One region of the Sporosarcina soli genome, then DNA from elsewhere that is predicted to be linked to it. Evidence: riboswitches for the same ligand, from Rfam matches in the RefSeq annotation. Region 1 holds a riboswitch; the other holds the start of a gene.
The links. A riboswitch is a leader RNA that binds a small molecule or an ion and turns the genes downstream of it on or off. The one in region 1 is predicted to bind lysine.
Positions count from the first base shown of each region.

Region 2: it holds a riboswitch for lysine, as region 1 does, so the genes downstream of both, dapA (4-hydroxy-tetrahydrodipicolinate synthase) here and ACFPRA_RS04635 (amino acid permease) in region 1, are expected to answer to the same signal.

Region 1 is NZ_JBHSNO010000005.1:70,825-75,045, reverse strand. Features, by position in the region: gene ACFPRA_RS04640 (hypothetical protein) at 1-114, shown strand, start outside; gene ACFPRA_RS04635 (amino acid permease) at 269-1,717, opposite strand; lysine riboswitch at 1,818-2,000, opposite strand; gene ACFPRA_RS04630 (formate/nitrite transporter family protein) at 2,353-3,129, shown strand; gene ACFPRA_RS04625 (DinB family protein) at 3,348-3,839, shown strand.
Region 2 is NZ_JBHSNO010000015.1:253,749-257,969, reverse strand. Features, by position in the region: gene ACFPRA_RS20235 (hypothetical protein) at 1-636, opposite strand, end outside; gene dapA (4-hydroxy-tetrahydrodipicolinate synthase) at 938-1,822, opposite strand; lysine riboswitch at 1,943-2,120, opposite strand; gene ACFPRA_RS20225 (Rpn family recombination-promoting nuclease/putative transposase) at 2,493-3,455, shown strand; gene ACFPRA_RS20220 (polysaccharide deacetylase family protein) at 3,650-4,221, shown strand, end outside.

The DNA of each region.
Region 1 (4,221 bases):
GGCGATGAACGGCTTATTAAACAGTCTAAATTTGCAGCAGTCTTTTTTCTTGCACTGAGTTTGTTAATACCTGCAATATTTAATTTTTATGTCTATTATCAAATGATGAAATAATACCAGTTTTTCATTTTAGATTTACCATAACCGAATGCAAGTGTTTCAGAAGTGTCTCTGTACTTGGAAGCTTTAAGGTGAATTTTCATAGAACTATATACAGAAAAAAGCCAGGTGTTAAGACATGTTAAATCGTCATAGCACCTGGCTTTTATTATTCTTTATCAAAATCGCAATCTTTCAACGGAATCAATTTTGTTTTATATTTCACTTTATAGACCAGCCAAACGATGAGGAAAAGGGGTAACCCGATGTAGGAAACGAGTGCACCGTTCCAATCGATTTCGCCACCTACGAAGGCTTGGAAGTTTTGTCCTAAAATGATGAATGTACAAAGGACCAATGCCAGTAACGGACCGAATGGGAAAAATCTTGCCCGGTACGGAAGGTCGTCGATATTGCCGCCTTGTGCAAGATAGGCCCTGCGGAAACGGTAATGGCTGACAGCGATGCCGAGCCATGTGACAAATCCGGCCATCCCGGAAGCGTTCAGCAACCAGACATAGACGGTCCCATCTCCGAAGAACGTGGATAGAAATGCAAGGGAGCCGACAAGCGTCGTAGCAATCAAAGCATTGACTGGCACACCTCTTTTATCCAACTTGCCAAGGAATTTAGGCGCTTTGCCATCCCGCGCCAAGTCCCAAAGCATACGCGTAGATGCATACATACCGGAGTTACCTGCTGACAAGACCGCTGTTAGGATAATGGCGTTCATGACAGATGCGGCAAAAGCGAATCCGGCCCGTTCGAAAACGAGGGTGAAAGGGCTGACAGAAACGGATTCACTCAGTAAACGCGGATCCGTGTAAGGTAAGATCATCCCGATGACGAAAATCGATAAGATGTAAAAAAGAAGGATACGCCAGAAAACGGTGCTGACCGCTTTCGGGATTGTTTTACCTGGATCTTTACTTTCTCCGGCGGCGACACCTAGTAATTCCGTACCTTGGAAAGAAAAGCCTGCCGCCATGAAAATCCCTAAAATCGCAAAGAAGCCGCCATTGAATGGTGCATCTTCAATCGTGAAGTTGGTGAAGCCGATCGCTTCGCCGCCCATGATGCCAAAAATCATCAAGAAACCGATGATGATAAAGATGATGACGGTGATCACTTTAATGAGTGAAAACCAGAACTCCGCCTCACCGAATCCTTTGACGGACATATAGTTAAAGCCGAACATGATGAGTAGGGCGAGTGCACTCCAAACGAAGGAAGGGCTATCCGGAAACCAAAATTTCATAATAAGGACAACTGCAGCTAGTTCCGCTGCAATCGTAATGGCCCAGTTATACCAATAGTTCCAGCCGATCGCAAAACCGAATGCCGGATCGACGAATTTGGTGGCATATACTTTGAATGAGCCAGCGACAGGCATATAAGCCGCCATTTCTGCAAGACTTGTCATTAAAAAGTAAACCATAATACCAACAGCCGCATAAGCGAGCAATGCGCCGCCAGGTCCTGCTGTATGGATCGCGCCACCGCTCGCGAGGAAAATCCCCGTTCCGATCGATCCCCCAAGTGAGATCATCGTTAAATGACGTGCTTTCAGCGACCTTTTCAACTGTGGTGCGTTGGATGATGAAGATGTTTTTGCCAAATTGTATTCTCCTTTATTTGACGGAAGGTTGCAGGCTTAGACATATAAAAAAGCCGACGAAAAAGATCGACGGCTGGTTGTCATAAGTCCGAATAATCCTTCCGAAGATAGTTCTCCACGTTGTTCGAAAAACGTGACAATGATGTCCCTATTCGAAAACATCACCAGCCCGGATTGTCAATGAACGATCCACACTTCGGCAACTCATCCTTTCAAACGGAGTCGAAGATGTCATTGCATCTCGTCCGATCTACTCTTATAAGCTGCGGCCTCTATCCCATCAGTGCATGGGAGTATTGAATTAACAATATTAGTATAGGGAATGGAAATGGATTAGGCAAGGGGAAAGCCCTTTGTCTTTTCCTTCGCAATTTTCACTATTAAAGGAAAAGAAACCTTTCTCTATGAAAATAGGGAGACAGAACGGTGCGTGTCACGGATGGCATCGAATGGAACGAAGGATCTGGCACTTGTTTCTGCTGACCTATTAGTTTTGTTAGTTGGCATATTTCACTGAAAAGACATGAAGCACAGCATAATGATGGGCCGTGATTCTCTGTTTGGTTGTATAATCATGACGGATTGAAATTCTACTATAGGTTGGACAAGCAAAGGCTAGCTGGAGGGGAAAAAGAATGAAAGCAACGATTGGTGTTTTAGGTGATACAGCCGTTTCAAAAGTAAATCAATACCGTACAAGTAAAGGGAGCTATTTCATATTGACAATGATGGGAGGTTTTTTTGTCGGATTTGGAATCATTCTCATTTTTACGGTGGGCGGTTTGCTCGGTCCTACTGGTTTTGCAGGAACAAAAATAATCATGGGACTCACATTCGGCATAGCCTTAAGCCTGGTGTTAATGGCGGGCGCCGATCTGTTTACGAGTAATAATATGATCCTGATGATTGGCACATTGGCGAAGAAAACGACTTGGCTTGAAACGATCCAAATTTGGCTTTTCAGCTATATTGGCAACTTTGCTGGCGCCGTTCTTATTGCGGCACTTTTTTTCTATACAGGGCTTGCCACGGGAGGGACGGCGGATTTTCTGAACATGGCGGCAGCCGACAAGATGAATGCCCCATTTATGGAGTTGTTGTTTAGGGGGATTCTGTGCAATATTCTCGTCTGCTTGGCCGTTTGGTGCTCCTTCAAATTGAAGGAAGAAACCGCGAAGTTGATCGTCATTTTTTGGTGTTTATTCGCCTTTATCACATCTGGTTTCGAGCATAGTATTGCAAACATGACCTTGCTGTCCATTTCGCTAATGGTTCCGCATCCTGAAACCATTACACTGGCTGGTTTGGTAGCAAACTTGGTGCCAGTCACAATCGGTAATGTGATCGGTGGCGCTATATTTATCGGAGCGGGTTATTGGTTCGGAAATACGGAACAGAAAAAAGGAATCTAACATCGTCAAATATGAGGGTCACTTTTTCACTCTGAAGCGCATTCTATACACATAGAAGAAAGATAGCCATACTTAAAATGATTCGAAATTATTTTGCGAGAATGTCTCTTTTTTTTTTAGCGAAAAATCACTTGCGAAAATCGAAAAAAGCTACTATTGTAAGGAAGGAAAATTTGAATCGAACAGTTTTAGAGGTTATTAAAGGAGAAATCTAGACGATGTTTGGGAAAAATAATCGTATCCGAAAAAAAGTATATCAATCCATTGAAGGGTTAACGGATGAACAGTTCAACAAGATCCCTACAAACGGAGGGTGGTCACCAAAACAAATATTCGAACATCTGGTTCGAATGGAAACGTTGATTGCCACGAAGATCGCTGAAGAACTGAAAAATCCTGATAGCCCAAAATGTACAAAGAAACCACTTGCGCTTACGTCGGGCCGTTTATTGAAAGTGGAAGAGCCAGCGGATACCGTGCCGACGGAAGTGTACAAATCGATTGTCGAGATGAAAAATGAACTTTATGAATCACGTCTCTTCTTATTAGATGTCTTTGAGTCTGCAACGATGGATGTTCTTTGTGAGAAATCATTCAAACACCCTCATTTGGGGCAAGTTCCTTTAATCCAATGGTTTTCCTTTGTCGGATTGCATGAAAAGTGGCATTTGAAACAATTGAAAAAAACACTTGAAATGAATGCAAAGTGAGAACTTATCGAACACCTTCTTCCCAAGCGATTGAGAATCGCCTGGGAAGAAGGTGTTTTTTCGTTCAGGCTACAGAAAAGGGAAGATCGTCGAGTGCTTTATATGAAAACGACATCAATGAAACTTGGCTCGCATGCAATAGTACATTGTGTGAGGAAGAGGTGTTTTTTGGGATTTCCTCTCCGGACTTGTACAACTATATTCGTTTGCCTTTATTCATCTAACATGACTCTATATGTTGAATTTTCTGTGGGTTCAGAGGGATTGGTAAAATGTTCTTGATTCGTTTTGTTCAAAGTAGACAAATCATTGTACAAAGATGCTGTTATTGTGGGAAAGGTTATGCACTGTATATAGCGAGGGTTTGTTCATTTTGTTCAAT
Region 2 (4,221 bases), on a different contig from region 1:
TCTCCACTCAAAAAAGGTTTTGTCAGACGGTCTTTTTGATCTAGCATATTTCACATGCGGTTGTACGGCAATCTGGGCAATCTCCTCATACGGCACAATCTGTTCTTCACCGTTCCAATGATGGGTTACCAGACCGTTGATTTCATGGATGCCGCGATAATCCGCCCACATCATATATTGATAGCTCACATATGCCCCTGTGACAACCACTGCAGCAATCGCGATAAACCTTCTTATTTTCCGTGTTGTTTCATAAAAAGGAAAGAGGAACAGCAGCAATAAGAGCAGGATAAACCCGATGGAAAGACCGCCGATGTAATCCGTAGAAGTGGATTCAAACAACAAAAAATAATTGTTGGAAAATGTCTGTTCTTTCAGATCCTCGTATCCTTCATAGGAAAGAAAGAGGGCGGGAACGATGCCAACAACATAGATATACGCCCAAATCCATCGAAGACCTTTTTGCTTCGCCTGCCACATATTGGTTCTCACTATATGACCAACCATATAAAGCGGCAGGCTAATGAAAAAAATGCCGAACAGCGAAGCTTTGTAATCCTCTCCGAGCGTGAGTAAACCGCCTAGTGCAATGAACAGGCTAAATATGATTAGTAAAATGCCGAAAATCCTTCTCATCTTTTCACCTCCCTTTCATCTACGTGAAAACCTGTCGGGAAGATTCAATAATACACACATAAATATGACGATAGAGCTCTCGTGTTTTAGTGGGGGAGCGCGAACAAATCAAAAAAGGAACACATGTACAAGTGACATGAGTTCCTTTCTTTGATACGTAAACGCATGTACGATTGACATGCGTTATACGTGCCATTTTTATGATATTCATTATCGCAAGAATATATATTTTTCTATACCCTGCAATGGTAGGATGGAGTCTAGTAAATTTAATTTCCATCGATAGAGCTTCTGACAGTTATCAGACTGTAACCTCATCATAGATTGACAATGTACGCTGAAGTGCATGCAATTGTTCGTCGTTCAAAGGAATCATCGGCAAACGAACGCCACCGACTTGAACTCCTTTTAGGTTCAATGCCGCTTTTAATGGTGATGGATTCGGAGCAGCAAAAAGTGCGTTCATCACTGGCAACAGTCTACGGTGATCTGAAGCCGCTTCTTTGATATTACCCATTTTGAAGTTTTTGATCATCGTTTGCATTTCATTGCCTATAATATGAGCTGCGACGGAAACAACACCTACGCCACCAATTGATAATACAGGGATCGTTAAGCCATCATCGCCACTGTACAAGGAAAAATCTGTCGGTGTCTGCTCAATGATTTCAGCCATTGCATCTAAATCGCCACTCGCTTCTTTAATGGCGACGATATTCGAAATTTCGGCAAGGCGCACGACTGTATCGACGGCAATATTGGCCATCGTTCGTCCTGGTACATTGTATAGCATGACAGGTAAAGAAGTGGCTGCCGCAATTGTTTGAAAGTGTTGGAACATCCCTTCTTGGCAAGGTTTATTATAATAGGGAGCGACGAGCATAACGCCGTCAACACCTATATCTTCTGCTAACCTTGTCAGTTCAACAGATTCCCTTGTATTGTTTGAACCCGTTCCAGCAATTACGGGCACTCTTCCATTGATGACTTTTACTACAAATTTGAACAATTGGACCTTTTCTTCAGTCGTTAAAGTCGGAGATTCTCCAGTTGTACCTGATACGACTAAACTATCTGTTCCATTGGCGATTAAATACTCAATCAAGTTCCTTGTCGCTTCAAAATCAATATCTCCGTGCTCATTAAAAGGAGTCACCATAGCTGTTACAATTTGTCCGAAATTCATCATTTCTCCACATCCTATCAATTATTTTAAATAAATAGAGGGAGAAGGGCAGCTTGTAAATCAACGCAAAAAGCAACAACGAAGGGTCGCTGCTGCAGTGAAATAATAGATTATTTCTTTGCATAAGATAGCCCTCCATATAGTTTCCTATATGACAATTCTGTGCTTATTCAACCCAGAACCAGCTTCGAGATAATGAGCTTCTCTCCACTTCGGCAAATCCCCCTTTTCACAATCTTCATAGGACCTCATTATCCTCTGATTGTGTACTAATGGTCTTTGCGCCTCTATCCTTACTTCAAGAGTTCGAAATAAGTAAATGTTTAATTACCCTCACTATATACGGAATTAGTTACAATTGCAAGTCGAAGATGGAATTATTCATTTAATTTTGAATAAAGTCGGCCTGAAGTAGTGTGATGGAATAAAAGGGATGCTGAAATTGGTGCGTGGATAGTTGTCATTCTATTTTACTTTTGAGAAAAGCCAAAAAACTGTGCCCTGCAAATTGATAGCGGGGAAATTAGTATATCTGTACATGGATACGAGGTTCTACCGTGAATGAATGGGATATGCTCTTCGGCAACTTTGGCTAATAATTGAATCGTATGTTCGCTTCGTGTTATAATTGATCTAATAATCTGAAATTAGTTTCGGAGGTGTTTTGTAAATGGTTGTTGCATGGGTCAGAGAAGAAACAACGCCTTATGGTGGAAGCTTGGTGGATCAGGACGGTTTGTGGAAAAAGGTGATTGGGGAACTGTTTGAAGATTTTCTATTATTTTTTGTTCCCGAGCTACATGCGCAGATTGATTTTGGTAAGAGTCCAGACTTTTTGGATAAGGAGTTGTTTCAGGAAATTGCGGATAAGAAAAAAGGCCGGCGTTTTGCAGATCGATTGGCAAAAGTTCGGTTGAAAAATGGAAAAGAGCAATGGATTCTCATTCATATTGAAGTGCAAAGTAAAAAAGAAACAAATTTTCCTGAACGTATGTTTCAATACTTCTACCGTATCTATGACCGTCATCAAGAAAAAATTGTTGCCATCGCTGTTCATACGTCACCTAGTAAAAATGCCATTCCTGACCGCTTTACATACGATTATTTAGGCACGCAGCTACATTATATGTATAGAAATTACCAGACGGAAGCTTATTCAGACGAGGAACTGGAACAATCTGATAATATTTTTAGTAAAATCGTATTAGCTGCAAAAGCTTTGTATCAAACAAAAGATGAAGAACACCAACGTTATTTGTTTAAAAGAAAGCTAATGCGTGAACTTATCCGCAATCAAAACTATACACGCACAGCAGTTCAGGCTGTTTTTCATTTTATTGATTACTTGTTACAATTACCTGACGCGTACACAAAACAACTATCGGAAGAAATCCGATCAATGATTAGAAAGGAGACGGAGCTAATGGAACTGTATAATAAAGAAAATGCTTCCCCGACGATTAAGAATGTTTTTGATTTGGAGTTAGAAAAGGGAATCGAGCAAGGAATAGAACAAGGCGTGAAAAAAGTGGTGTTGGAGATGTTGAGAAAAGGAACATCAACTGATTTTATTGCAGAAGTAACACACTTGGAAAAAGATGAGATTGAGAAGTTGAGGGAAATGCTACAGTAAAAACAGGATTCTTGAGAAGTTCACTTGGTTTTGTACAATCAAGCAAAGATAAAAACCAACCGACGCCCATTTACAACAAAATGGACGTCTTTTTTCATTTGCTAATACGCCTTAAAAACTTTTTAAAAAATCTTTGAAACTTTTTCTGGAAATCTCCGTCTATACGTTGCTTGATTGACAGTGGAGGTAAAGTTATGTGGAAGATTGCTAATAGAGTGTGGTTACTTGTGTGTTTGCTCGTTTTCATAAGTGTGGGTGCGATTTGGATTTTGGTAGAGTCGCAAGGCACAGTGTTCGCGCAAGATACGGATCGTTTTGTGACGAAGCGGGTATTTGAGCGAGTGCTGACATTGCAGGAGCGTCAGCCGCTTTATATGAAGGGGGCGGTTTTGACGCAGATAGGCGAGTTGGCTGCGGATCAGCCTGTTGTGATCATAGGTGAGGATGAGGTGTATTATGAGCTTCGATTGGGAAATATGCCGGCCTTTATTCGTAAGGGGGAGGCGCCGGTTGAAAAAAAGAAGCTTTTGACCGTTGTCCATCCGGAGCGGTTCGCTGCTGTCCGGACGTTGCAAAAAACCGCAGTTTACGAGACTGCTGATTTGCGGAGCGGCGTTATACTGGAGTTGGAAGAAGGTTATCGTTATCCTATTGTACGGGAGGAAGAGGATTGGTATATCCTTACAATTGGAGAGAGGCCGGGCTATATTGCGAAGCAGACCGTTGCAATGGATGTGGGTCTGCCGGTGCTTGTCTACCATCAGGT